DNA from 3 places in the Azospira sp. MPR-LB4 genome. Region 2 is predicted to be linked to each of the others. Evidence: predicted binding sites of a transcription regulator. Region 2 holds the regulator's gene; each other region holds the start of a gene.
The links. Region 2 encodes sigma-54, which starts transcription at its own class of promoters, with help from an activator protein. Its sites were predicted from a motif close to TGGCACGCTTNCTGCTNA; they were not measured.
Positions count from the first base shown of each region.

Region 1: AC3QLZ_RS04050 (hydrogenase small subunit) is a predicted target of sigma-54. The motif match lies at 5,124-5,141, and genes of this name have one in related genera.
Region 3: nifE (nitrogenase iron-molybdenum cofactor biosynthesis protein NifE) is a predicted target of sigma-54. The motif match lies at 6,132-6,149, and genes of this name have one in related genera.

Region 1 is NZ_CM179521.1:891,429-899,102, forward strand. Features, by position in the region: gene AC3QLZ_RS04035 (nickel-dependent hydrogenase large subunit) at 1-1,685, opposite strand, end outside; gene hybB (Ni/Fe-hydrogenase cytochrome b subunit) at 1,707-2,864, opposite strand; gene hybA (hydrogenase 2 operon protein HybA) at 2,878-3,852, opposite strand; gene AC3QLZ_RS04050 (hydrogenase small subunit) at 3,855-5,036, opposite strand; gene AC3QLZ_RS04055 (hypothetical protein) at 5,537-7,378, shown strand; gene AC3QLZ_RS04060 (OmpA family protein) at 7,388-7,674, shown strand, end outside.
Region 2 is NZ_CM179521.1:2,193,358-2,201,031, reverse strand. Features, by position in the region: gene AC3QLZ_RS10420 (PAS domain S-box protein) at 1-1,940, opposite strand, end outside; gene recA (recombinase RecA) at 2,077-3,099, shown strand; gene recX (recombination regulator RecX) at 3,096-3,551, shown strand; gene lptB (LPS export ABC transporter ATP-binding protein) at 3,617-4,363, shown strand; gene AC3QLZ_RS10400 (RNA polymerase factor sigma-54) at 4,430-5,908, shown strand; gene hpf (ribosome hibernation-promoting factor, HPF/YfiA family) at 5,923-6,243, shown strand; gene ptsN (PTS IIA-like nitrogen regulatory protein PtsN) at 6,399-6,884, shown strand; gene hprK (HPr(Ser) kinase/phosphatase) at 6,853-7,674, shown strand, end outside.
Region 3 is NZ_CM179521.1:2,043,465-2,051,138, forward strand. Features, by position in the region: gene AC3QLZ_RS09585 (cobyric acid synthase) at 1-597, shown strand, start outside; gene AC3QLZ_RS09590 (NADP-dependent malic enzyme) at 826-3,102, shown strand; gene AC3QLZ_RS09595 (flagellar basal body-associated FliL family protein) at 3,227-3,616, opposite strand; tRNA gene AC3QLZ_RS09600 (tRNA-Thr) at 3,711-3,785, opposite strand; tRNA gene AC3QLZ_RS09605 (tRNA-Lys) at 3,867-3,942, opposite strand; tRNA gene AC3QLZ_RS09610 (tRNA-Lys) at 4,003-4,078, opposite strand; gene AC3QLZ_RS09615 (YeeE/YedE family protein) at 4,151-5,257, opposite strand; gene queC (7-cyano-7-deazaguanine synthase QueC) at 5,257-5,946, opposite strand; gene nifE (nitrogenase iron-molybdenum cofactor biosynthesis protein NifE) at 6,187-7,644, shown strand; gene nifN (nitrogenase iron-molybdenum cofactor biosynthesis protein NifN) at 7,637-7,674, shown strand, end outside.

The sequences.
Region 1 (7,674 bases), 1.3 Mb from region 2:
TCGTTTTCCTTGTCCACCACATGCACGGCGCAGGCCAGGCAGGGGTCGAAGGAGTGCACGGTGCGCAGCACTTCCAGGGGCTTCTCGGGATCGGCCACCGGGTTGTCCAGCAGGCAGGCCTCGTAGGCGCCGGAAACGCCCTTTTCGTTACGCGGGCCGGCGTTCCAGGTGGTGGGCACGACGCACTGGTAGTTCTTGATCTTGCCGTCGTCGATCACCACCCAGTGGGAGAGCACGCCGCGGGGCGCTTCGTGGAAGCCGACGCCGGCGATCTCGCCCTTGGGGAAGGTGGGCTTGTTGTAGGTCTTGAGGTCGCCCTTGCCCATGTTGGCCAGGAGCAGGTCCCACTGATGGGCCAGTTCGTCCACCTGGACACAGGCCACCACGGCCCGGGAGGCATGGCGGCCGATGGTGGAGTGCATGGCATCCAGGCCGATCTTGGTCTTGGCCAGGGAAGAGACCGTGTCCAGGGCCAGGGTGGCGTACTTCTTGGTGGGCTCGTGGCCGGCGGCCAGCATGGCCAGCATGCGGGACAGGGGGCCGACCTGGGCGGGCTTGCCGTAGAAGGTGGGGGACTTCAGCCAGGAATACTTGCCCTCGTCCTGGAAGTCCGTGTAGTTCGGCGTGGTCTCGCCCTTGTAGGGGTGCAGGGTGGCGTTGTCGCCGTCCTTGTAGGAGTACCAGGCGTGCTTGACGGCCTCGGAGACGCCGGCCTCGAAGTACTTGTCGCCGAACTGGGTGATGGGCTTGAAGGTGCCGAGGTCGGCGTTCTGGATGTAGCCGCCGGGCAGGGCGAACTGGGTGCCCTTGCCGTCCAGGGGCAGGTCGGGCACGGACAGGTAGTCCACGATGCCGCGACCGATCTTGGTCCACTCGGGGTAATGGGCGCCGACCACGGCCACGTCGGGCAGGTACACCTGCTTGACGAACTCGTCCAGCTTTTCGATCCATTCCTTCACCGCCAGCAGGCGTTCCACCGTCAGCACGGACTGGGAATCCACCGCCAGGGGGTTGGCCACGCCGCCCACGGCCACGTTCTGGATGTGGGGGGACTTGGAACCGAGGACGGAAACGATCTTGGAGGCAAAGCGCTGGATTTCCAGGGCCTGCAGGTAGTGGGCCACGGCGATCAGGTTCACTTCCGGCGGCAGCTTCATGGCCGGGTGGCCCCAGTAGCCGTTGGTGAAGATGCCGAGCTGGCCGGTCTTGACGAAGCCGGCGATCTTTTCCTTGACCTTGCGGAACTCGTGCTTGCCGTTGCGGTTCCACGGCGAGAGGCTCTCGGCCAGGGCGGAAGCCTTGTCCGGGTCGGCCTGCAGGGCGGAGACCACGTCCACCCAGTCGAGGGCGGAGAGATGGTAGAAGTGCACGATGGAGTCGTGCAGGTTGTGGGCGGTGATGATCATGTTGCGGATGTACTGGGCATTCACCGGAATTTCCAGCTTCAGCGCATCTTCCACGGCCCGCACCGAACAGATGGCGTGGACGGTGGTGCACACGCCGCAGATGCGCTGGGTGATGGCCCAGGCGTCGCGGGGGTCGCGGCCGATGAGGATGTTCTCCACACCGCGCCACATCTGGCCGGAGGACCAGGCCTTGGTCACCTTGCCGCCATTCACTTCCACGTCCACCCGCAGGTGGCCTTCGATGCGGGTCACCGGATCGATCGTTACGCGCTTGGTCATTTTGGGTTTCTCCTTGAATTCTTAGTGTGCAGCGGCGTCTTCCGCGGCCAGGACCGGGAAGCGGCGGGTGATGACGATGTAGCCGAAGACCTCGATGGCGAACATGCCGAAGGTGACCAGCATTTCGGGGACGGAGGGGAAGTAGTGCCAGCCGTCGCCGGTCTCGTAGCCCACCAGGTAGGAATTGATGCGCAGCAGGACGCCGCCCAGCATCAGCAGCACGGCGCCGACGAAGAGTCGGGCCGGGTTGCGGCGGGAGGCTTCCTTGCCCAGCAGCGCCAGGGGAGCGATGAAGCAGGCCATCTCGAGCCAGAACATGAGGGCCTGCAGGCTGCCCTCGAAGGCCCGGGGCAAGGCGCCGCGGACCAGCAGGTCGCCCATCCGCACCACCAGGAACACCGCCAGCATGCCCAGCATGACCTTGGACAGGGGCGTCAGGATGTGGGTCTCCATCTGGCGGCGGAAGCCGGCGGCGGCCATGCAGGATTCAAAGAGAATCACGGCGTAGCCGATGGTGATAGCAGAAAGCAGGTAGATCAGGGGCAAAGCCATGGACTGCCACAGGGGATGCACCTGGGTGCCCATCACCACCAGCAGGGAGCCGAGGGAGGACTGGTGCATCATGGGCAGTACGGTGCCCAGGGCGATGAAGAAGAACATCACCTTGTTCAGCTTCTTGCGCTTCTCGTGCATGCCCCACTTTTCCATGAAGGTGGGGGAGAACTCGATCCACATCACCACGATGTAGAGGGAAATGCACAGGGCCACTTCGAACATCACCGAGTTGGCCGAGGCGTAGCCCGGGGTCAGGATGTGCCAGAAGTTCCACCAGCGGCCCAGGTCGAAGATGACGCCGACGCCGGCCAGGGTGTAGCCGAAGAGGGAGGCCAGCAGGGCCGGGCGTACCAGGGGATGGTATTCGCCCCTGTTGAAGATGTAGACCAGCATGGCCACGGAGAAGCCGCCACAGGCGAAGGCGGAACCGATGACCACGTCGCCCACCACCCACAGGCCCCAGGGGTAGCCGTCGTTGAGGTTGGTGACGGCGCCCAGGCCGAAGACGAAACGGACCAGGATGATGGCCAGGGCCACCACGATCAGGGTCGCCGCGGTGAGGGTCACCGGGGTCAGCAGCTTGCCGCCGACGGGGGTGGGTGCAGCGTGTTGTTGTGCAGACATTGCGATCTCTCCCTTACAGCTCGTCGTCGTCAGGCTTGACGTTGCGCTTGGCGAAATAGGTCATCACGCCGAGCACCGCCAGGGGCATCACCAGCCCGCCGTAGAGCGTGTGTTGCAGGGTTTCCGACTTGGAGGAGGCGGAACGCTCGGGCAGGGGCTTGTGGCCCACCTTCTCGAAGGGCACGGCGGACAGCTTGATCACCTGGGTGCCGCCCACTTCCTTCTCGCCATAGACGTGCTGCACGTAATGGCCCACCACGTTTTCGTAGCTCTGGTCCTTGCCCCCCAGCTGGCCGCGCTGGAACACGGTTTTGGTGCCGGGCTTGAGGGAGAGGCGGCGTTCGGCCTCGGCCTTGAGGTCCGACACCTTGCCGTAGAGGGTGGCGCCGGTGGGGCAGACCTCGGCACAGGCGGCGTACTTGCCTTCCGGCAGGCGGTGGCGGCACAGCTCGCACTTGCCGATCTTGCCGGTGGCGGAGGAGTAGTCGTACTTGGGAATGCCGAAGGGACAGGCGGCAACGCAGTAACGGCAGCCGATGCAGGCGTCGGCGTCGTAGCCGACGATGCCGGTGACCGGGTCCTTGGTCATGGCCGACACCGGGCAGGCCGAGACGCAGGAGGGATCGTTGCAGTGCAGGCAGGAGGTCTTCATGAAGGCGTAGCCGTTGTCCGGATCGTCCTTCGTCTCCATGGTGCCGCTGCGGAACATCTTGATGACGTTGAAGGTCTTGGCAGTGGTATCCAGGGGCGTATCCCACAGCTGTTCAGGCGTGGAGAACTCCGCCGGGTTGCCATTGACCTCCTTGCAGGCGGCGACGCAGGCCTTGCAGCCGACGCACAGGGTGGCGTCGTAGAGCAGGCCCAGGGCGCCCTCGGGCTGGGGATTGTTGTCCCGGGCGCAGGCCGGGCCACTCACCGAAACGGAGACCGCAGCCGCGGCTGCGCCCCCCGCCAGCGTCCCTTTCAGGAAATTGCGACGGGAAGTCATGGTCACACCTTCTCGGCGGGTTTCTGTTCGGAAGACTGCTTGGCCTTCTCGGCCTCCTCGGCGGCGTGGGAGAGACCCAGGTTCTTCGCCACCATGGCCCCGGCCCCGGCGGCGGCCCCGGCCACGGCAGCCAGCACGGCGGCGGCCCCGAGGGAGGCGCCCTTGCCCTGTTCCTCGACGATGCGCGGGAAGGAGGCGGGCGGGGCGTAGGTCATGACCTTGGCGGTCTGGTGGATGGGTTTCTGGAAGCCCACGCCCTGCTCCGTACAGCCGATGCAGGGGTGGCCGCAGGCCACGGGCCAGGTGCCGGCGCCGGCGTCGCCGAAGAGGATGGTGGGACAGTTGGCGTAGGTCTCGGGACCCTTGCAGCCCAGCTTGTACAGGCAGTAGCCCTTGCGGTGGCCCTCGTCGCCGAACTCCATGGCGAAGCGGCCGGCGTCGAAGTGGGCGCGGCGCTCGCAGTTCTCGTGCACCAGGCGGGAATAGGCGAACTTGGGACGGCCCAGCTCATCCACCGGCGGCAGCTGGCCGAAGGTGAGGAAGTGCACCACGGTGGAAAGGAAGTTGTAGGGGTTGGGCGGACAGCCGGGAATGGTCACCACCGGCTTGTCGATGATCTTGTTCACCCCCACGGCCCCGGTGGGGTTGGGGTCGGTGGAAGGCATGCCGCCCCAGGAGGCACAGGAGCCGATGGCGATGATGGCGGCGGCGTCGGTGGCGCATTCCTTGACGATGTCGATGGCGGTCTTGCCGCCCACCTTGCAGTAGATGCCGCCATCCTTGGTCGGGATGGCACCTTCCACCACCAGCAGGTACTGGCCCTTGTTGGCCTTCATGGCGGCCTGCTTGGCGGCCTCGATCTGGTGGCCGGCGGCGGCGAAGAGGGTCTCGTGGTAGTCGAGGGAGATGACGTCGAGAATCAGCTTCTCGATGGTGGGATGCTCGGCCCGCAGCATGGATTCGGTACAGCCGGTGCATTCCTGGAAGTGCAGCCAGATGACGGAGGGGCGCTTCTTCACCGCCACCGCCTCGGCCACCGCGGCCTCGGCCCCGGCCGGCAGGCCCAGGGTGGCGGCCATGGCCGTACAGAACTGGAGGAATTCCCGGCGGCCCATTTCCAGGCGCTTGGCCGCCTCGATGACGTGCTCGTGGATTTCCAGGGACTGGAGTTTTTGCTCTTGCATGGCCTCACCCTCGGTCTGTTGCCCCGTTCCCACGGGGCTATTTGCATGGTTGCGCGGGGATCGCCGCGCCCTTATTGGGGTGGGACGATTACAAGAACCGTGCCAGACAGGGCAAAACCATAACAATCAAGCAGCTACGGAACTCGCGTGAAATGGCGTTTCATAAAGTTGTAAACCTTGCGACGTAACAAAGCCGACACCTGGAAACTTTCTTTCCACTCTGCAAAGATGACAGATGCAAACAGTTCCCACCCAGGCCCTGGCGACGACCACCTCGGACACCCCCTGCCGCCGGGGCAGGCGGCAAGCGCCTCCCGGCCATGCCATGGCTGGAGGCCAGGAACGGCGCCGGCCTCCAGCCACCCCAAACCCGCATCAATCCCGGACCCGCACCGCTCCCCCGCTGCGGTAGCGGAGGCCACCGGCAGCAGCGCCGGGCCGGGGTGCTAGAATCCGGGCTCGTTGCCGCCTTTGCCGACCACCCTGACCCGCCGGGCCCGATGCCTTCCTCCCTCACTTCCCTCCTCGCCGCCACCGACATTCCGGGCCACATGCTGGTCATCGCCCTGCTCCTGGCGGCCATCTGCACCGGTTTCATCTTCCGCTTCGTCCTGCCCGCCCTGGGCCTGGGCCGCCTCTTCCGCCGCACCATCGGGCAGCTGGAGCAGCTGCGGGAGAGCGGCGGCAACCCCGATCCCCAGCAGATCGGCCGCGACATCATGGGCGCCCCGCCCCTGGCCCACCTGTGGCGCGAATACGCCCAGACCCTGCACCCGACCCGCACCGAGGCCGGCCCCCGCTGGCGCGCCACGGCCCTGGCGGAAAGCTTCCTCACCGAACAGGCCCTGGTGGATACGCCCCTGCGGGCCGAGTTCTACAAGCACCTGCCGGGCATCCTCACCGGCATCGGCATCCTCGGCACCTTTTCCGGCCTCATCGTCGGCCTCACCCACTTCGAGGTTTCCGCCAGCGCCGACGTGGTGCGGGGCAGCCTCAGGGAGCTGATCCAGGGCGTCGGCCACGCCTTCAAGATTTCCGCCATCGCCATCGGTCTGGCCATGCTCCTCACCTGGGTCGAAAAATCCCTGGTGGTGGCCCGCTACCGCCAGGTGGAACGCCTCAACCAGCTCATCGACAGTCTCTTCGACACCGGCATCGGCGAGGAATACCTGGCCCGCCTGGTGGGCGCCAGCGAGGGCGCCGCCCAGCAGGCGGCACAACAGGCCGCCCAGCTGCGCCAGGCCCTGGTGGCGGAAATGCGCCAGGCCCTGGCCAGCCTGCTGGAGCAGCAGCAACAGGCCGGCCAGCGCCAGCTGGAGAACATGACGGCGGGCCTGGCCGGCGCCGTCGGCGACAGCATCCGCGCGCCCCTGGAGCGCCTGACCCAGACCCTGGAACGGATGGAGGCCCAGCAGGGCAAGGCGGTGGCCGGCGGCATCAGCCAGGCCCTGGACGGCCTGCTGGGCAATGTGGGTCAGCAGATCGGCGAACAGCTGGGACGCCAGGAGCGGGAGGCGGAGCAGCGCCAGGAGCGCCTGCTGCAAAGCCTGGAAGCCACCGGCCAGCGTTTCGAGGCCAGCAGCCAGCGTCTGGAAAAAGCCATCCAGGAATCCATGGCCCAGCTGGCCGGCCAGCTCGCCCAGCAGGTGGCCGGCGTCTCCGAGGCCATCGGCGGCGGCCAGCAGGCCCAGCAGGAGCGCCTGACGGAGCAGACCGACAAGCTCATGGGCAAGGTGGCCGGCCATCTGCAGGGCGTCACCACGGAACTGAAAAATGCCGCCGCCACCCTGGAAAGCTGCGTCGCCAGCTTCAACCGGGCCGGCAGCCAGGCCATGGGCCAGCTCAGCGCCGGCGCCGAAGCCGTGCAACTGGCCTGCGGCGGTTTCGCCGCCGCCGGGCGCAGCTTCGACCACACCGCCCAGACCGTGGCCGAGGCCGGACGTGCCATCCAGAGCGCCGCCGGCAGCCTGGCCGCCGCCAGCGCCGGCAACGGCCAGCTGCTGGAACAGCAGCACAAGGTCGGCGCCAGCCTACGGGAACTGCTGCAGGAAGTGCAGGGCACGGTGGCCCTGGCCCAGCGGGAGGCCGCCCTCAACAGCGAGGTGGTGGGCCGCCTGGAAAGCGCCGCCCAGTCCCTCGCCCGGGCCGAGCAGCGGGCCGACGTCTATCTGCAGGGCGTCAGCGAGGTCCTGGCCAAGGCCCACGGCGCCTTCGCCGACAACGTGGAGCGTTCCCTCAAGGCCGGCAACGCCCAGTTCCAGCGGGAGCTGGCCGAGGCCGTGGGCTACCTGAAGGACGCCATCGAACACCTGGGCGACGTCCTCGCCGACGGCAAGGGCTAAACCGCCGCCATGATCGGACTCCTGCCCGGCAAGCGCCGCGCCCGCCGCGAGGAAGGGGAAAAGCCCTTCTGGATTTCCTTTTCCGACCTCATGTCGGGCCTCATGGTGCTGTTCCTGGTGGCCATGACCGTGGCCCTACTGGCGGTCACCCACGAGATTTCCGAAAGCGAGCGGGAGAAGACCCGGCGCGAGGAAGACATCCGGGAGGTGCTGCAGCGGGTGCGGGACATGACCCGGGACTTCCCCGGCGTCACCCTGCGCGGCCAGTCCGTGGACTTCGGCGAACGGGCCCGCTT
Region 2 (7,674 bases):
TCCCGCCGCCTGTTGAGCAGGCGTCCGCGCCAGGTCTTGCCGGCGTTGATGGTGCGCCACAGGTCGGCATAGGTGCCGACCTCGTTGAGCCCGGACTTGAGTAGCCGCGGCGTCTGTTCCAGGATGTCCTCCAGGCCGTAGCCGGTGACTTCCGAGAAGGCCTGGTTGCAGTATTCGAAGCGGCCCTGGGCGTCGGTGATGAAGACCACCGAGGGATTCTGTTCCACCGCCATGGAGAGCTTCTCCAGTTCCGCCTCCACCTGCTTGCGCTCGTGGATGTCGCGGAAGGTGCCGGCCAGGTGCCGGGCCTGGCCGTCGGCGCTGCCCACCACCTGGCCTTCGCCGCGGAACCAGCGCCAGTGGCCGTGCCGGGTGTGGGTGCGGTATTCGCAGCGGAAGCGGAGACTGCGCCCGTCGCGGCAATCCAGCAGGGCCTGCATGGCCCGGGCCCGGTCCTCCGGGTGCAGGCTGGCCTCCCATTCGGCTAGGCCGACGCTGCGCTCGGCCAGACGGTAGCCGTTGCCGTCGGCCACGGCCAGGACGAACTGCAGATTGCCTGTCTCCACCGCCCAGTCCCACACCCCCACCTCTGAGGCGCCCAGGGCCCGGCGCAGGCGCTCCTCGCTGGCGGCGAGGCGGTCCATGGCCCGGTGCAGGGAGGTGACGTCCTGGGTGATGCCGTGGATGCGCACCACCCGCTCCGCCACCACCACCGGATGGCTGCGGACCCGCAGCCAGCGTACCTCGCCGTCGCGGATGATGCGGAATTCCTGGTCGGCGGCTTCCCCCGCGAACTGCCGTTCGAAAGCGGCCAGGGTGGTTTCCCGGTCCGCCGGATGCAGATCGTCGGCCCAGCGCATGGCGTTCGCATACAGCTCGGCGGCGGAATGACCGCTGAGGCGCTGGGTGGCGCCGCTGACGAAGGAGAAACGCCGTTCCTCCGCCTCCAGGGTCCAGATGACGTCGTCGAGGGAGTCCAGCACCTGTTCCAGGCGCTCCTCCGCCCGGTTGCGGTCCTCCTCGGCGCTGCGGCGCTGCCGGTTGGCGGCGGCCAGGGCCAGGGTCACGGCGGTGAGGGAGGCGATCAGCACCTGCAGCTTCACCTGCACCAGCTGGGGCTCGATATTGGCGAAGGGGCCGGTGCCCAGGGCAGCGAAGACGGCGGCCGTCAGGGCCGTGGTGGCCAGGGCCAGGGTCACCAGGCGCAATTCGCAGCTGAAGGCGATCCAGATCAGGGTCAGCAGGAGCAGCAGGCCGGCGTAGGCGAAGGATTCGGGGGCCCGTTCGGAGAAGAACCACAGGCTGCTGAGGGCGGCGGCGACCACCGCCGCCACCGCCAGATGGCGCCAGCGGCCCTGGTCCAGGCCTTCCCGGGGCTGCAGCCAGGCCAGCAGCAGGGGGGCCAGCAGCTGGGTGCCGGCCAGGTCGCCCACCCACCAGCCGCGCCAGGCGGGCAGCAGCTGGGCCGGCTCCAGGCTGCCGCCCAGGCTCAGGGCACCGACGCCCAGGCTGGCGCTGATGGCGCCGCCCAGCACGGGGGCGCTGAAACACAGGTGCAGCACGTCCTGGGGGCGGCCCAGGCGCGGATCGAACTGCAGGGGACCCCGCAGCAGACGGTAGCCGGCCCAGGCGCCGAGGGCGTTGCCGGCGCCCATGAGCAGGCCGGTGAGGGGAGCAAAGCCGCTGATGAGGGCGCTGCCCAGGGTGGCCAGCAGCACTGCCGGCCACAGCCGTCCGCCGCCCAGGACGAGGGCGGCCAGGGCAATGCCGGCGGGGGGCCAGAAGGGCACGAAGAGGCCGTGGCCGGCAGTGCCGATGGCCATGGTCAGCTGGGCCACCGCCAGATAGGCGGCAAACACCAGCAGCAGCCCCGGGAGCAGGGGCAGGCGGGCAGCGGGGAGGGGAGCGGCGGCCGGGGGCGCCAATAATCGCTTTAGCATAATTTGCGCCATTTTCCCTGCTTTGCCGCGGTGTTCCAAGGCCTTTGATGCTGGGGATAACACGTAGTCCGGGTAACTTGGCGTAGGCCGGAGGGTTTGTGCCATAATCAGCCGCTTGATTTTGGGGAATTCAGTCATGGACGACAACAAGGCCAAAGCACTAACCGCCGCACTGGCGCAGATTGAAAAGCAGTTCGGCAAGGGCGCCATCATGAAGATGGGCGAGACCGAAGTGGACAAGGGCGTGGACGTGGTGTCCACCGGCTCCCTGGGCCTGGACGTGGCCCTCGGCGTGGGCGGCCTGCCCCGGGGCCGGGTGGTGGAAATCTACGGTCCGGAATCCTCCGGCAAGACCACCCTGACCCTGCAGGTCGTCGCCGAGATGCAGAAGCTGGGCGGCACCGCCGCCTTCATCGACGCGGAACACGCCCTCGATCCCCAGTACGCCCAGAAGCTGGGCGTGAACATCGGCGAGCTGCTCATCTCCCAGCCGGACAACGGCGAACAGGCCCTGGAAATCGCCGACATGCTGGTGCGTTCCGGCGGTGTGGACGTGATCGTGGTGGACTCCGTGGCCGCCCTCACCCCCAAGGCCGAAATCGAAGGCGAGATGGGCGATTCCATGATGGGCCTGCACGCCCGCCTGATGAGCCAGGCCCTGCGCAAGCTCACCGCCAACATCAAGAAGACCAATACCCTGGTCATCTTCATCAACCAGATCCGCATGAAGATCGGGGTGATGTTCGGTTCCCCGGAAACCACCACCGGCGGCAACGCGCTCAAGTTCTACGCCTCCGTGCGCCTGGATATCCGCCGTATCGGCGGCATCAAGAAGGGTGACGAGGTGATCGGCAACGAAACCCGCGTCAAGGTGGTGAAGAACAAGGTCTCCCCGCCCTTCCGCGAAGCCCTGTTCGACATCCTCTACGGCGAAGGCATCTCCCGCGAGGGCGAGATCATCGAACTGGGGGTGGCCAACAAGCTGATCGAGAAGTCCGGCGCCTGGTATTCCTACAAGGGCGAGAAAATCGGCCAGGGCAAGGACAACTCCCGGGAATTCCTCAAGGCCAACCCGGCCATTGCCCAGGAAATCGAAGGCAAGATCCGGGAAGCCCTGGGCGTGGCCAACCCCGCCCCGGCGGCCGCTGCCGGGGAATGACCCCGAGCCTGCGCCAGCGGGCCCTGGGGCTGCTGGCGCGGCGGGAGTACAGCCGGGCCGAACTGGCCCGCAAGCTGGCGCCCCACGCAGAATCCGAGGCTGAGCTGGAGGCCCTGCTGGACGACCTGGCGGCCCGCCGCCAGCTTTCCGATGCCCGCTATGCCAGTGAAAGGGTCGCCATCCGCGCCCGCCGCTACGGCGATGCCCGGCTGGCCCAGGAACTGCGGCAGAAGGGCGTGGCCGAGGAAACCGTCGCCGCGGCCCTGGCCCAGGGCGGCAGCGAGCTGGAACGGGCGCGCCAGGTGTGGCAGAAGAAATTCGCCGCCCTGCCCGCCGATCTGGCCGAGCGGGCCAAACAGACCCGCTTCCTCCTCAGCCGCGGCTTTGCCGCCGCCACCGTCCGCCAGGTGCTGCAGGGCGGCTGGGACGACGAGTCCGGCAGCGACTGGTAGAACCCCCGGGCGACACCTCTGGCACAATGCCTTTACGCCCCCGCATTCATAGAATCCGATAGCCCATGTCCGAGCAGAACCCCGACCTCATCGCCAAGCTTTCCGCCAACAACCTGAAAAAGCGCTACAAGTCCCGCACCGTGGTGCATGACGTGTCCTTCGAGGTGGGCAGCGGTGAGGTGGTGGGCCTGCTGGGCCCCAACGGTGCCGGCAAGACCACCTGTTTCTACATGATCGTCGGCCTGGTGCCCTCCGACGGCGGCTCCATCCAGCTGCAGAATCAGGAAGTGACCCACTTCCCCATCCACAAGCGGGCCCATCTGGGCATTTCCTACCTGCCCCAGGAGGCTTCCGTCTTCCGCAAGCTCAACGTGGAGGAGAACATCCGCGCCGTGCTGGAACTGCAGAAGCTGCCCAAGCACGAGATCGACCTGCGCCTGGAGGAACTGCTGGAAGAGCTGCACATCGGCCACATCCGCGCTTCCAATGCCGCCGCCCTGTCCGGTGGCGAGCGCCGCCGGGTGGAAATCGCCCGGGCCCTGGCCACCTCTCCCCGTTTCATCCTGCTGGATGAGCCCTTCGCCGGCGTGGACCCCATCGCCGTGCTGGAAATCCAGAAGATCATCCGTTTCCTCAAGGACCGCAGCATCGGCGTGCTCATCACCGACCACAACGTGCGTGAGACCCTGGGCATCTGCGACCGGGCCTACATCATCAATGAGGGCCGGGTGCTGGCGTCTGGCCGCCCGGATGAGATCGTTTATAATGAAGACGTCCGAAAAGTATATCTGGGCGAGAGCTTCCGTCTCTGACGAGCCCAGTCTCCGAGTCTTTCCCTCAACCCGCTCATTGCCGCCGGCCCCTTCGGCCCCGGGTCCATGAAACCAACCCTCCAACTCAAACTCTCGCAGCACCTGGCCCTGACGCCACAGCTGCAGCAGTCCATCCGGCTGCTGCAACTGTCGACGCTCGAGCTGGAGCAAGAGTTGGAGAAGTATCTGCTGGAAAACCCCCTGCTGGAGCGGGAGGACGAGAACTACGAGCCCTCCTACAGCGGGAGCGAAGGCGAATACGCCGGCAGTACGGCCGAGGCCGCTGCCGAAGGCCCGCGGGAAGGCGATAGCGGCGAATCCGGTGAAGGCGCCGACAGTCATGGCCCCGAAGAAGTCCGGGACGACAGCCGGGACAGCCTGGGCGAAGGCGAGGACTGGTTTGCCGAAGGCAGCTACCCTTCCGCCTCCCGCGACGAAGACGAGGATTCCGACTTCCAGGAAGTGCAGGCCGCCAACACCTCCCTGCGCGACCACCTCAACTGGCAGCTGGGCCTGATGCAGCTCTCCGAGCGGGACCGGCAGCTGGTCAGCTTCCTCATCGAGGCGCTGGACGAGGACGGCTACCTGACCCAGCCCCTGGAGGAGCTGCAGGAAGCCCTGCCGGAAGAGCTGGAAATCGACCTGGACGACCTGCAGATCGCCCTGCGCCACCTGCAGCACCTGGACCCGACCGGTGTCGGCGCCCGTACTCCGGGCGAATGCCTGGCCCTGCAGCTGGAAGCCCTGCCGGCCGACGAGGTGCGGGACCAGGCCTTGAAGCTGGTGCGCCATCATCTGGAACTGCTGGCCGGCCGGGACTTCACCAAGCTGAAGAAGCTGCTGGGCTGCGACGACGAGCGCCTGCGCGCCGTCACCAACCTGGTGAAGAGCCTCAACCCCCGGCCCGGCGCCCAGTACGCGCCCCTGGATGCCCGCTACATCACCCCGGACGTGGTGGTGAAGAAGGTGCGCAACCAGTGGACCGCCAGCATCAATCCGGACGCCTACCCGCGCCTACGCATCAACCGGCTCTACGCCGAGATCCTCTCCAAGCAGCGCGGCTCCAGCCTCTCCGGCCAGCTGCAGGAGGCCCGCTGGCTGATCAAGAACGTGCAGCAGCGTTTCGACACCATCCTGCGCGTGTCCCAGGCCATCCTGGACCGCCAGCGCCAGTTCTTCGAACACGGCGAGGTGGCCATGCGTCCCCTGGTGCTGCGGGAAATCGCCGAAACCCTGGGCCTGCACGAATCCACCGTCTCCCGGGTGACCACCCAGAAGTACATGGCCACCCCCCGGGGCATTTTCGAACTCAAGTATTTCTTCGGCAGCCATGTGGCCACGGATACGGGGGGCGCCTGTTCGGCCACCGCCATCCGGGCCCTGATCAAGCAGCTGGTGGCGGCCGAAGACCCCAGAAAACCCCTTTCGGACAGTCAAATATCCGAAATTCTTGGCCAACAAGGCATTGTTGTGGCGCGTCGAACCATTGCAAAATACAGAGAAGCGCTCAACATTTCGCCGGCCAACCTACGCAAGTCCATCTAAAAAAGGAGCGAGCCATGAACCTGCACATCACCGGACATCACCTGGAAGTCACCCCGGCGATCCGCGACTACGTCACTGCCAAGCTGGAGCGGGTTACGCGTCACTTCGACAGCGTCATCGACGTCAACGTCATCCTCACCGTGGAAAAGCTGAAGCAGAAGGCTGAAGTCACCGTGCGCGTGCCCGGCAAGGACATCCACGTGGATGCCGAGGATGCCGACCTGTATGCCGCCGTGGACACCCTGATCGACAAGCTGGACCGCCAGGTGCAGAAGTACAAGCAGAAGGCCCAGGATCACCACCGCGACACCATCAAGAATCACATCGAAGAGTGATCTGATTCCCTCTCCGGGACTGGGACGAAAGGCATAGGCGGCGGGGTCGTTTTCCGTTATGATCCCGCCACTTTTCGCCAGGTATCCTGCCTGAATCCCAGTCTCCAACCGGCCCTGCCGCCGCCATCCCGCTGTTCGGGGAAGGTTCCCGCCCCATGGATCTGATCGCCAAACTCCTCCCTCCCGCCCACATCCTGCTGGACCTCGAAGCCAGCAGCAAGAAGCGGGCATTCGAGCAGGCCGGACTGCTGTTCGAGAACAACCTGGGCATCGCCCGGGCCACGGTTTTCGACAGCCTCTTCGCCCGGGAAAAACTCGGTTCCACCGGCCTGGGCCAGGGGGTTGCCATTCCCCACGGCCGCATCAAGGGGCTCAAGGAAGCCGCCGGCGCCTTCATGCGCCTGTCCGCCCCGGTGCCTTTCGATTCCCCCGACGGCAAGCCCGTCGGCCTGATGTTCGTGCTGCTGGTGCCGGAACAGGCCACCGAGCAGCATCTGCAGATTCTTTCCGAGCTGGCCCAGCGTTTCTCCGACCGGGCCTTCCGCGAGGCCCTGGGCGCCTGCGACAACACCGACGACGCCCACCGCCTGTTCACCGACTGGGGGAACCATGCGGCAAATCTCCATCAGCCAGCTGTTTGAGGACCACCAGGACAAGCTGTCCCTGACCTGGGTCGCGGCCCAGGGTGCCGAACGCTCCATCGAGATCCGGGAGCGGGGCAACTACGGCGCCGACGTGGTCGGCCACCTCAACCTGATCCACCCGGAACGCCTGCAGGTCATCGGCGCCGCCGAGTACCAGTGGCTGAGCCGGGTCAATCCTGAGCGCCTCAAGGCGCAGATGAACGAAATCTTCGCCGCCCAGCCTCCTGCCGTCATCGTCGCCGAGGGCCTGGAAGTGCTGCCGGCCGTGCTGGAGGGCTGCGAGAGCACCGGCACTCCCCTGTTCACCACCGCCAAACCCTGCTCGGCCGTGATCGACCTGCTGCGCATCTACCTCTCCCGCCGCCTGGCGGACACGGTGTCGGTGCATGGCGTCTTCATGGACGTGCTGGGCATGGGCGTCCTCATCACCGGCGATTCCGGCGTCGGCAAGTCTGAACTGGCCCTGGAACTGATTTCCCGGGGCCACGGCCTGGTCGCCGACGACGTGGTGGAACTGGCTCGCATCGCCCCCGCCACCATCGAGGGCCGTTGCCCGGGCATGCTGCGGGACTTCCTCGAAGTGCGGGGCCTGGGCCTGCTAAACATCCGCACCATCTTCGGCGAGACCGCCTCCCGGCGGAAAATGAAGCTCAAGCTGATCGTGCACCTGCAGAAGCCGGTGGCCGGGGTGGATGCGCCGCGCCTGCCCCTGGATGCCCAGACCCAGGAGATCCTCGGCGTGGCCGTGCGCAAGGTGGTCATTCCGGTGGCCGCCGGGCGCAACCTG
Region 3 (7,674 bases), 150 kb from region 2:
CCCGGCTCCAAGAGCGTCCAGGCCGACCTGGCCTGGCTGCGCCAGCATGGCTGGGACACTGCCCTGCGCCGCCACCTGCGCTACGGCGGCAAGGTCATCGGCATCTGCGGCGGCCTGCAGATGCTGGGCCGCCGCCTGCACGACCCCCTCGGCCTGGAAGGCGCCCCCGGCTCCGCCGACGGCCTCGGCCTGCTGGACCTGGAAACCTCCCTGGCGGCGGAAAAGCAGCTGCGCAACGTGAGCGGCCGGCTGTGCCTGCCCGGGGACGCGGCCCTGGCCGGCTACGAAATCCATATGGGCGTCAGCCACGGCCCGGCCCTGGAGCGGCCCGCCGCCATCTTCGCCGACGGCCGCCCCGACGGCGCCCTGTCGGCGGACGGGCAGATCCTCGCCACCTACTGCCACGGCCTCTTCGACCAGCCCGAGGCCCTCGCCGCCCTGCTGGCCTGGGCCGGCGCCGACCTGGGCTTCGCCCCGGCGCAGACGGTGGACCCGGTGGCCCGGCGCGAGGCGGACCTCAACCGCCTGGCCGACGCCACCGCCGCCGCCATCGACTGGGACAAGTGGCGCGCCGCCCTGCCCGGCCAGCCCTGGTAGCGCTGACGGGGCGGCGGCCGGCAGCGGCCGCCACCCCATCAGCGGCGACATTCCCGGCAGCGATTTTTCGCGCTTTTTCCGCCCGCTTCCCGAGGCCAAAATGCTGTGCCGCAACAAGCAGTTGTGGATAACCGCTCTTTGCGTCCATTGGGAAAAACCCGCATACTTCCGCTCTTTTATTTTTCACAGCAAGCCCGGGAGCCCGCGCGGCTCCCCAGGAGTTAAGTCATGGAAAAGGATCTGCGCGAAGCAGCGCTCGAATATCACCGCCTGCCGACCCCCGGCAAGATCGCCGTTCGCCCCACCAAGGGTCTGACCAACCAGCGGGACCTGGCCCTGGCCTACTCCCCCGGCGTGGCTTACGCCTGTGAGGAAATCGTCGCCAACCCCAACGCCGTGGATGAAATGACTTCCCGCGGCAACCTGGTGGGCGTGGTCACCAACGGCACCGCCGTGCTGGGCCTGGGCAACATCGGCCCCCTCGCCGCCAAGCCGGTGATGGAAGGCAAGGGCTGCCTGTTCAAGAAATTCGCCGGCATCGACGTTTTCGACATCGAAATCTCCGAAAACGACCCGGACAAGCTGATCGACATGATCGCCGCCCTGGAACCCACCCTGGGTGGCGTGAACCTGGAGGACATCAAGGCCCCCGAATGCTTCTACATTGAAGAGAAGCTGAAGGAACGCATGTCCATCCCCGTCTTCCACGACGACCAGCACGGCACCGCCATCATTTCCGCCGCCGCCATGCTCAATGGCCTGAAGGTCATCGGCAAGGACATCGCCAGCGTCAAGGTGGTCTGCTCCGGCGCCGGCGCCGCCGCCATCTCCTGCCTCAACCTGTGGTGCGAGCTGGGCATCAAGCGCGAAAACGTCACCGTCTGCGACTCCAAGGGTGTCATCTACATCGGCCGCGATGCCAAGATGGAAGCCACCAAGGCCCGCTACGCCCAGGAAACCAGCGCCCGCACCCTGGCCGACGCCATCGTCGGTGCCGACATCTTCCTCGGCCTCTCCGCCGCCGGCGTGCTGAAGGCCGAGATGGTCAAGCAGATGGCCAAGGACCCGCTGATCTTCGCCCTGGCCAACCCAACCCCGGAAATCATGCCGGAACTGGCCAAGGAAGTCCGTCCCGACGCCATCATCGCCACCGGCCGCTCCGACTACGCCAACCAGGTCAATAACGTCCTCTGCTTCCCCTTCATCTTCCGCGGCGCCCTGGATGTGGGCGCCAAGCGCATCACCGAGGAAATGAAGCTGGCCTGCGTCAAGGCCATCGCCGCCCTGGCCCAGGAAGAAGTCAGCGACGAAGTGGCCATGGCCTACCAGGGCCAGCAGCTGACCTTCGGCCCCGAGTACCTGATTCCCAAGCCCTTCGATCCCCGCCTCATCTCCATCATCGCCCCGGCCGTGGCCCGGGCCGCCATGGAATCCGGCGTCGCCACCCGTCCCATCGTGGACATGGACGCCTACCGGGACAAGCTGAAGGAATTCAACACCCACACCGGCGTCGGCATGCGCGCCGTCTTCTCTGCCGCCAAGCAGGGCGAAGCCAGCCGCGTCATCTACGCCGAAGGCGAGGACGAGCGCGTCCTGCGCGCCATCCAGGTGATCCTGGAAGAGCGCCTGGCCAAGCCCATCCTGGTGGGCCGCCCGGAAGTGATCGAAGCCCGGCTGCAGAAGATCGGCTCCAAGCTCAAGGCCGGCGAGCACTTCGAAGTGGTGAACCCCAACTACGACGAGCGCTACAAGGAATGCTGGAGCGCCTACCACCAGCTGATGAAGCGTCGCGGCGTCACCATCGACATCGCCAAGATGCGCCTGCGCTCCGACAACACCATCATCGGCGCCATGCTGGTCAAGCTCGGCTACGCCGACGCCCTGATCTGCGGCATGAGCGGCCGCTTCGCCCACCACCTGCGCCAGGTGGAAGAGGTGATCGGCAAGGCCGCCGGCCACAACACCCTGGCCGCCATGAACCACCTGCTGCTGCCCAACCGGGCCCTGTTCCTCTGCGACACCCACGTCAATGAGAACCCGGACGCCCAGCAGCTGGCCGACATCGCCGTGATGGCCGCCGAGACCGTGCGCAGCTTCGGCATCACCCCCAAGGTGGCCCTGCTCTCCCACTCCAACTTCGGCTCCTCCCAGTCCGCCTCCGCCCGCAAGATGTCCGAAGCCGCCGACATCGCCCGGGCCAAGGCCCCGGACCTAGAGATCGACGGCGAAATGCACGGCGACTCCGCCCTGTCCGAGGAAATCCGCCTGCAGTCCGATCCGGAATCCCCCCTCAAGGGCGAGGCCAACGTGCTGGTGATGCCCAACCTGGACGCCGCCAACATCTCCTACAACCTGCTGAAGATGACCGGCGGCGAAGGCGTCACCATCGGCCCCATCCTCATGGGTGTGGCCAAGCCGGTGCACGTGCTGACCGCCACCGCCACCGTGCGCCGCCTGGTGAACATGACGGCCCTGGCCGTGGTGGATGCCAAGAAGCAGCGCTGAGTCGCAACGGCCGGGCCAGCCCCGGCCAAAAAGAAAAGCCCCGCCGGCCGCAAGGCCCCGGGGCTTTTTTCTTGCCGCCCGGCACCGCCTGTAGCGGCCCTGGCGATCAGGAAGGCGGACTCGCCTACTGGATGATGAAGTTGGTGAACAGCACTTCCTTGACGCCGCTCTTGGGCGTCTCGTCGAGGAGTTTGTTGAGGACGTCGCGGATGCTTTCCGCCAGGGCCTTCTTGCCCTCCAGGGTCAGCAGCTGTTCCGGCTGCTCGGAGGAGAGCAGGATGATGAGCTTGTGCTGCACCTTGGGACGGATGGCCTTGAGAGTCCCATCCACCTCGGCGTGGGCCACCTCGAACACCATGTCCACCTGCAGGATGCGGCCGCTGCCGGCCAGATTGACGACGAAACGCAGGGGCTCCGCCGCCGCCCCGCCGCCGCCTTCATTGGCAAAGGCCGGCGCCGCCAGGAAGGCGAACAGGCACAACAGGACAGAGCAACTCCGCGCAATCATCTTCATGACTTCCCCTGGAGAGAAAACCTGCACCGGCTCAAGACAAAAAAATAGCCCCGGACGGGGCGCGCTGCGGACGGCTTGGCGCCACCGGAAAGGATGGTGCCCATGGGCAGGATTGAACTGCCGACCTCTCCCTTACCAAGGGAGTGCTCTGCCACTGAGCTACATGGGCCACACATTCGAGCCGCCAGCGAGAAAACGGCAGCCCTGCAAAATAAAACGGCCCCCTAGCGGAGGCCGTTTTACCTGAATCTGGTGGGTTGTGAGTGGCTCGAACACTCGACCTACGGATTAAGAGTCCGCTGCTCTACCAACTGAGCTAACAACCCGAATGAGGGGCGCATTATAGCCGCCCTACTTCCGTTTGTACACCTCTTTTTTCCAGAGGCTGGTGGGTCGGGCGAGATTCGAACTCGCGACCAACGGATTAAAAGTCCGCTGCTCTACCGACTGAGCTACCGACCCGCAAAAACGGAGCGCGAATTATAGGGGGCCCCCCGGGGCCTGTCAAACCCGGGATTGATGCGGGCGGGCGGGCTATTCGTTGAGCATGCGCCGGTACTGCAGGCGCAGGGCCAGCCAGGCGCCGGCAATGATGGACAGGGTGGTGATGAGGCTGCCCAGGGCCAGGGTGGAGATGCCGGAGAGGCCCTGGCCCACGGTGCAGCCGAGGGCGGTGACGCCACCGAAGCCCATGAGGACAGCACCGATGAGGTGGCTGGCCGTGTCTTCCGCATCGCGGAAGCCTTCCCAGCGGAAGCTGCGGCGGGACAGGGCCACCAGGGCGGAACCGGCGACGACGCCGAGCACCGTGGCGATGCCCAGGGTCAGCTTGCGGCTGGCGTCGCTCCAGGTGGCGAACAGTTCCAGGGCGTAGGCCGGCGGGGCGACGAAGGTGAGGGACTCCATGCGGCCGCTGTTGGTGCCAAGGAAAGCCGGCTGCAGGGTGTCGGGATGTTCGGCGACGAAGGCCAGATGGCCGCTGAGGAACCAGCCGCCCACCACGGCGGCGCCGATGGCCAGACCGCCGAGGATGTACTCGGCCTGGCGGAAGTCGGCGCGCAGCAGGGGCGCCGCCAGCAGCAGGCCGCCGACGCTGCCGGCCACCAGGGCCGACGCCGTGGCCGGCGGCAGCCCCAGGAGAGGCTGCAGCAGCCGGGGCAGGTCCTGGCCCGGGGCGGACAGATCCACGGCCAGGACATCCAGCAGGCCGACCCGCAGCAGGGCCGGCAGGCCCTTGAGGGTGGCCAGGGCGGTGAGGCCCATGACCAGGAACACCACCAGGGACTTGAGATTGCCGCCCCCCAGGCGCACCAGGGTCTTGGCGCCGCAGCCCGAGGCCAGCACCATGCCGATGCCGAACAGCAGGCCGCCCACCAGGTGGGACGCCCACAGCAGGCGGGGGGCGGTGTAGATGGAATTGGCCACGTCGATGAGGCCCGCCAGCTGCAGGCCGGCAGTACCCAGCACCGCCGTGCCCATGGCCAGCAGCCACATGCCCATGCGGTTCCAGTCCCCCATGTTCACGATGTCGGACACCGCGCCCATGGTGCAGAAGCAGGTGCGCTGAGCGACGGCGCCGAAGAGGCCGCCGAGGCCGGCGGCCAGCCACAGCAGGGGCGACAGATCGGGCAGGCTGTCCATCAGGCGCTACGGTAGGGCGTGGGATCGGCCAGGCCGGCGGCGCGGAAGCCTTCGGCCCGCAGGCGGCAGGAATCGCAGACGCCGCAGGCCCGGCCCTCGTCGTCGGCCTGGTAGCAGGAGACGGTGATGCCGTAATCGACACCGAGGGCGGTGCCGCGCTGGATGATCTGGGCCTTGGTGAGGTCGATCAGGGGCGCATGCACATGCAGCTCGGCCCCTTCCACCCCGGCCTTGGTGGCCAGATTGGCCATGCGTTCGAAGGCGGCGATGAATTCGGGGCGGCAGTCCGGGTAGCCGGAATAATCCACGGCATTCACACCGACGAATATGTCCTTGGCCCCCAGCACCTCGGCCCAGGCCAGGGCGAAGGAGAGCATGACGGTGTTGCGGGCCGGCACATAGGTGACGGGGATGCCGCCGGCCTGGACGCCCTCGACGGGCACGGCAATGGAACTGTCGGTGAGGGCGGAGCCGCCGAACTGGCCGATGTCCAGGCGCACCACGCGGTGCTCCTTGGCGCCGAGGGCGGCCGCCACCCGGGCGGCGGCCTGCAGCTCGGCCTTGTGGCGCTGGCCGTAGTCGAAGGACAGGCAATAGGGGGCAAAGCCTTCGCTCTTGGCGATGGCCAGGCAGGTGGCGGAGTCCAGGCCGCCGGAAAGCAGGACGATGGCAGGGCGAATGTCAGTCATAGGCGGGCAAATATACCGCGAGCAGGGGCCGGCATAAAGGCTGGCCCCCGGTCCGGCCGGTCTGGTGCCAAGTGCAACAAGAGGCCCCCCGGGGCTGTCGCGAAACCGACAGGACGGTGCCCCATGGCGCCGCCACGGCCCTGACGAGGCAGCAAAAACAAGCACTTTGGGGCAGTGCCGGGCACTGGCACCAAACCTGCTACTTAAGGCTCACAAAAGAAAAATTGTAGGAGAGCCGACATGAGCGCGTTGCAACAGAAGGTGGCCAGTGTCCTGGAAGAGCCGGGTTGCGCCACCAACCAGGCCAAGGGCGAGAAGGAACGCAAGGCGGGCTGCAAGAAGCAGCTCACTCCGGGCGCCGCTGCCGGCGGCTGTGCCTTCGACGGGGCCAAGATCGCCCTGCAGCCCATCGTGGACGTGGCCCATCTGGTACACGGCCCCATCGCCTGCGAAGGCAATTCCTGGGATTCGCGCCATACCCTCTCCTCCGGCTCCCATATCTACCGCACCGGCTTCACCACCGACATGAACGAGATGGACGTGGTGTACGGCGGCGAGAAGAAGCTCTATCGGGCCATCAAGGAAATCATCGACAAGTACGACCCGCCGGCGGTCTTCGTGTACCAGACCTGCCTGCCGGCCATGATCGGCGACGACATCGAGGCGGTGTGCAAGGCCGCCGCCGCCAAGTTCGGCAAGCCGGTGATCCCGGTGAACGCCCCCGGCTTCGTCGGCAGCAAAAACCTGGGCAACAAGCTGGGCGGCGAGGCCCTGCTGGACTACGTCATCGGCACCCGGGAGCCCGAGTACACCACCCCCTGCGACATCAACCTGATCGGCGAATACAACGTGGTGGGGGAGTTGTGGCAGGTGAAGCCCCTCTTCGACGAGCTGGGCATCCGCATCCTCGCCACCATCTCCGGCGACGGCCGTTACAACGACATCGCCACGGCCCACAAGGCGCGGGCCGCCATCATGCTGTGCTCCCAGGCCCTGATCAACGTGGCGCGCAAGATGGAAGAACGCTACGGCATCCCCTTCTTCGAGGGCAGCTTCTACGGCGTCTCCGACATGTCCGACGCCCTGCGCAAGATCAGCGCCCTGCTGGTGCGCCAGGGCGGCCCGGCGGATCTGCCGGAACGGGCCGAGGCCCTCATCGCCCGGGAGGAGGCCAAGGCCTGGGCCCGACTGGAGCCCTACAAGGCGCGCCTGAAGGGCAAGCGGGTGCTGCTGTTCACCGGCGGGGTGAAGTCCTGGTCCGTGGTCGCGGCCCTGCAGGAAGTGGGCATGGAAATCGTCGGCACCTCCATGCGCAAGACCACCGCCAACGACCGGGAGAAGGTGAAGGAAATCATGGGCACCGACGCCCACATGTTCGACGAGCTGCCGCCCCGGGAGATGTACCGGATGCTCAGGGACTCCCAGGCCGACGTGATGCTCTCCGGCGGCCGCTCCCAGTTCGTGGCGCTGAAGGCCAAGACCCCCTGGGTGGAGATCAACCAGGAGCGGCACCACGCCCTGGCCGGCTACGACGGTATCGTCAATCTGGTGGATGAGATCGACAAGGCCCTCTACAACCCGGTGTGGCAGCAGGTACGCCAGCCGGCCCCCTGGGAGCGGCCCGACTGGGAACAGGACCTCGAAGAATGGCAGTCCTGTAATCAGGAAGAGTGCGCAGGCGAGGTGTGCCATGGCTGAGGTCAAGCACAGCAGGAAGGCCTGCGCCGT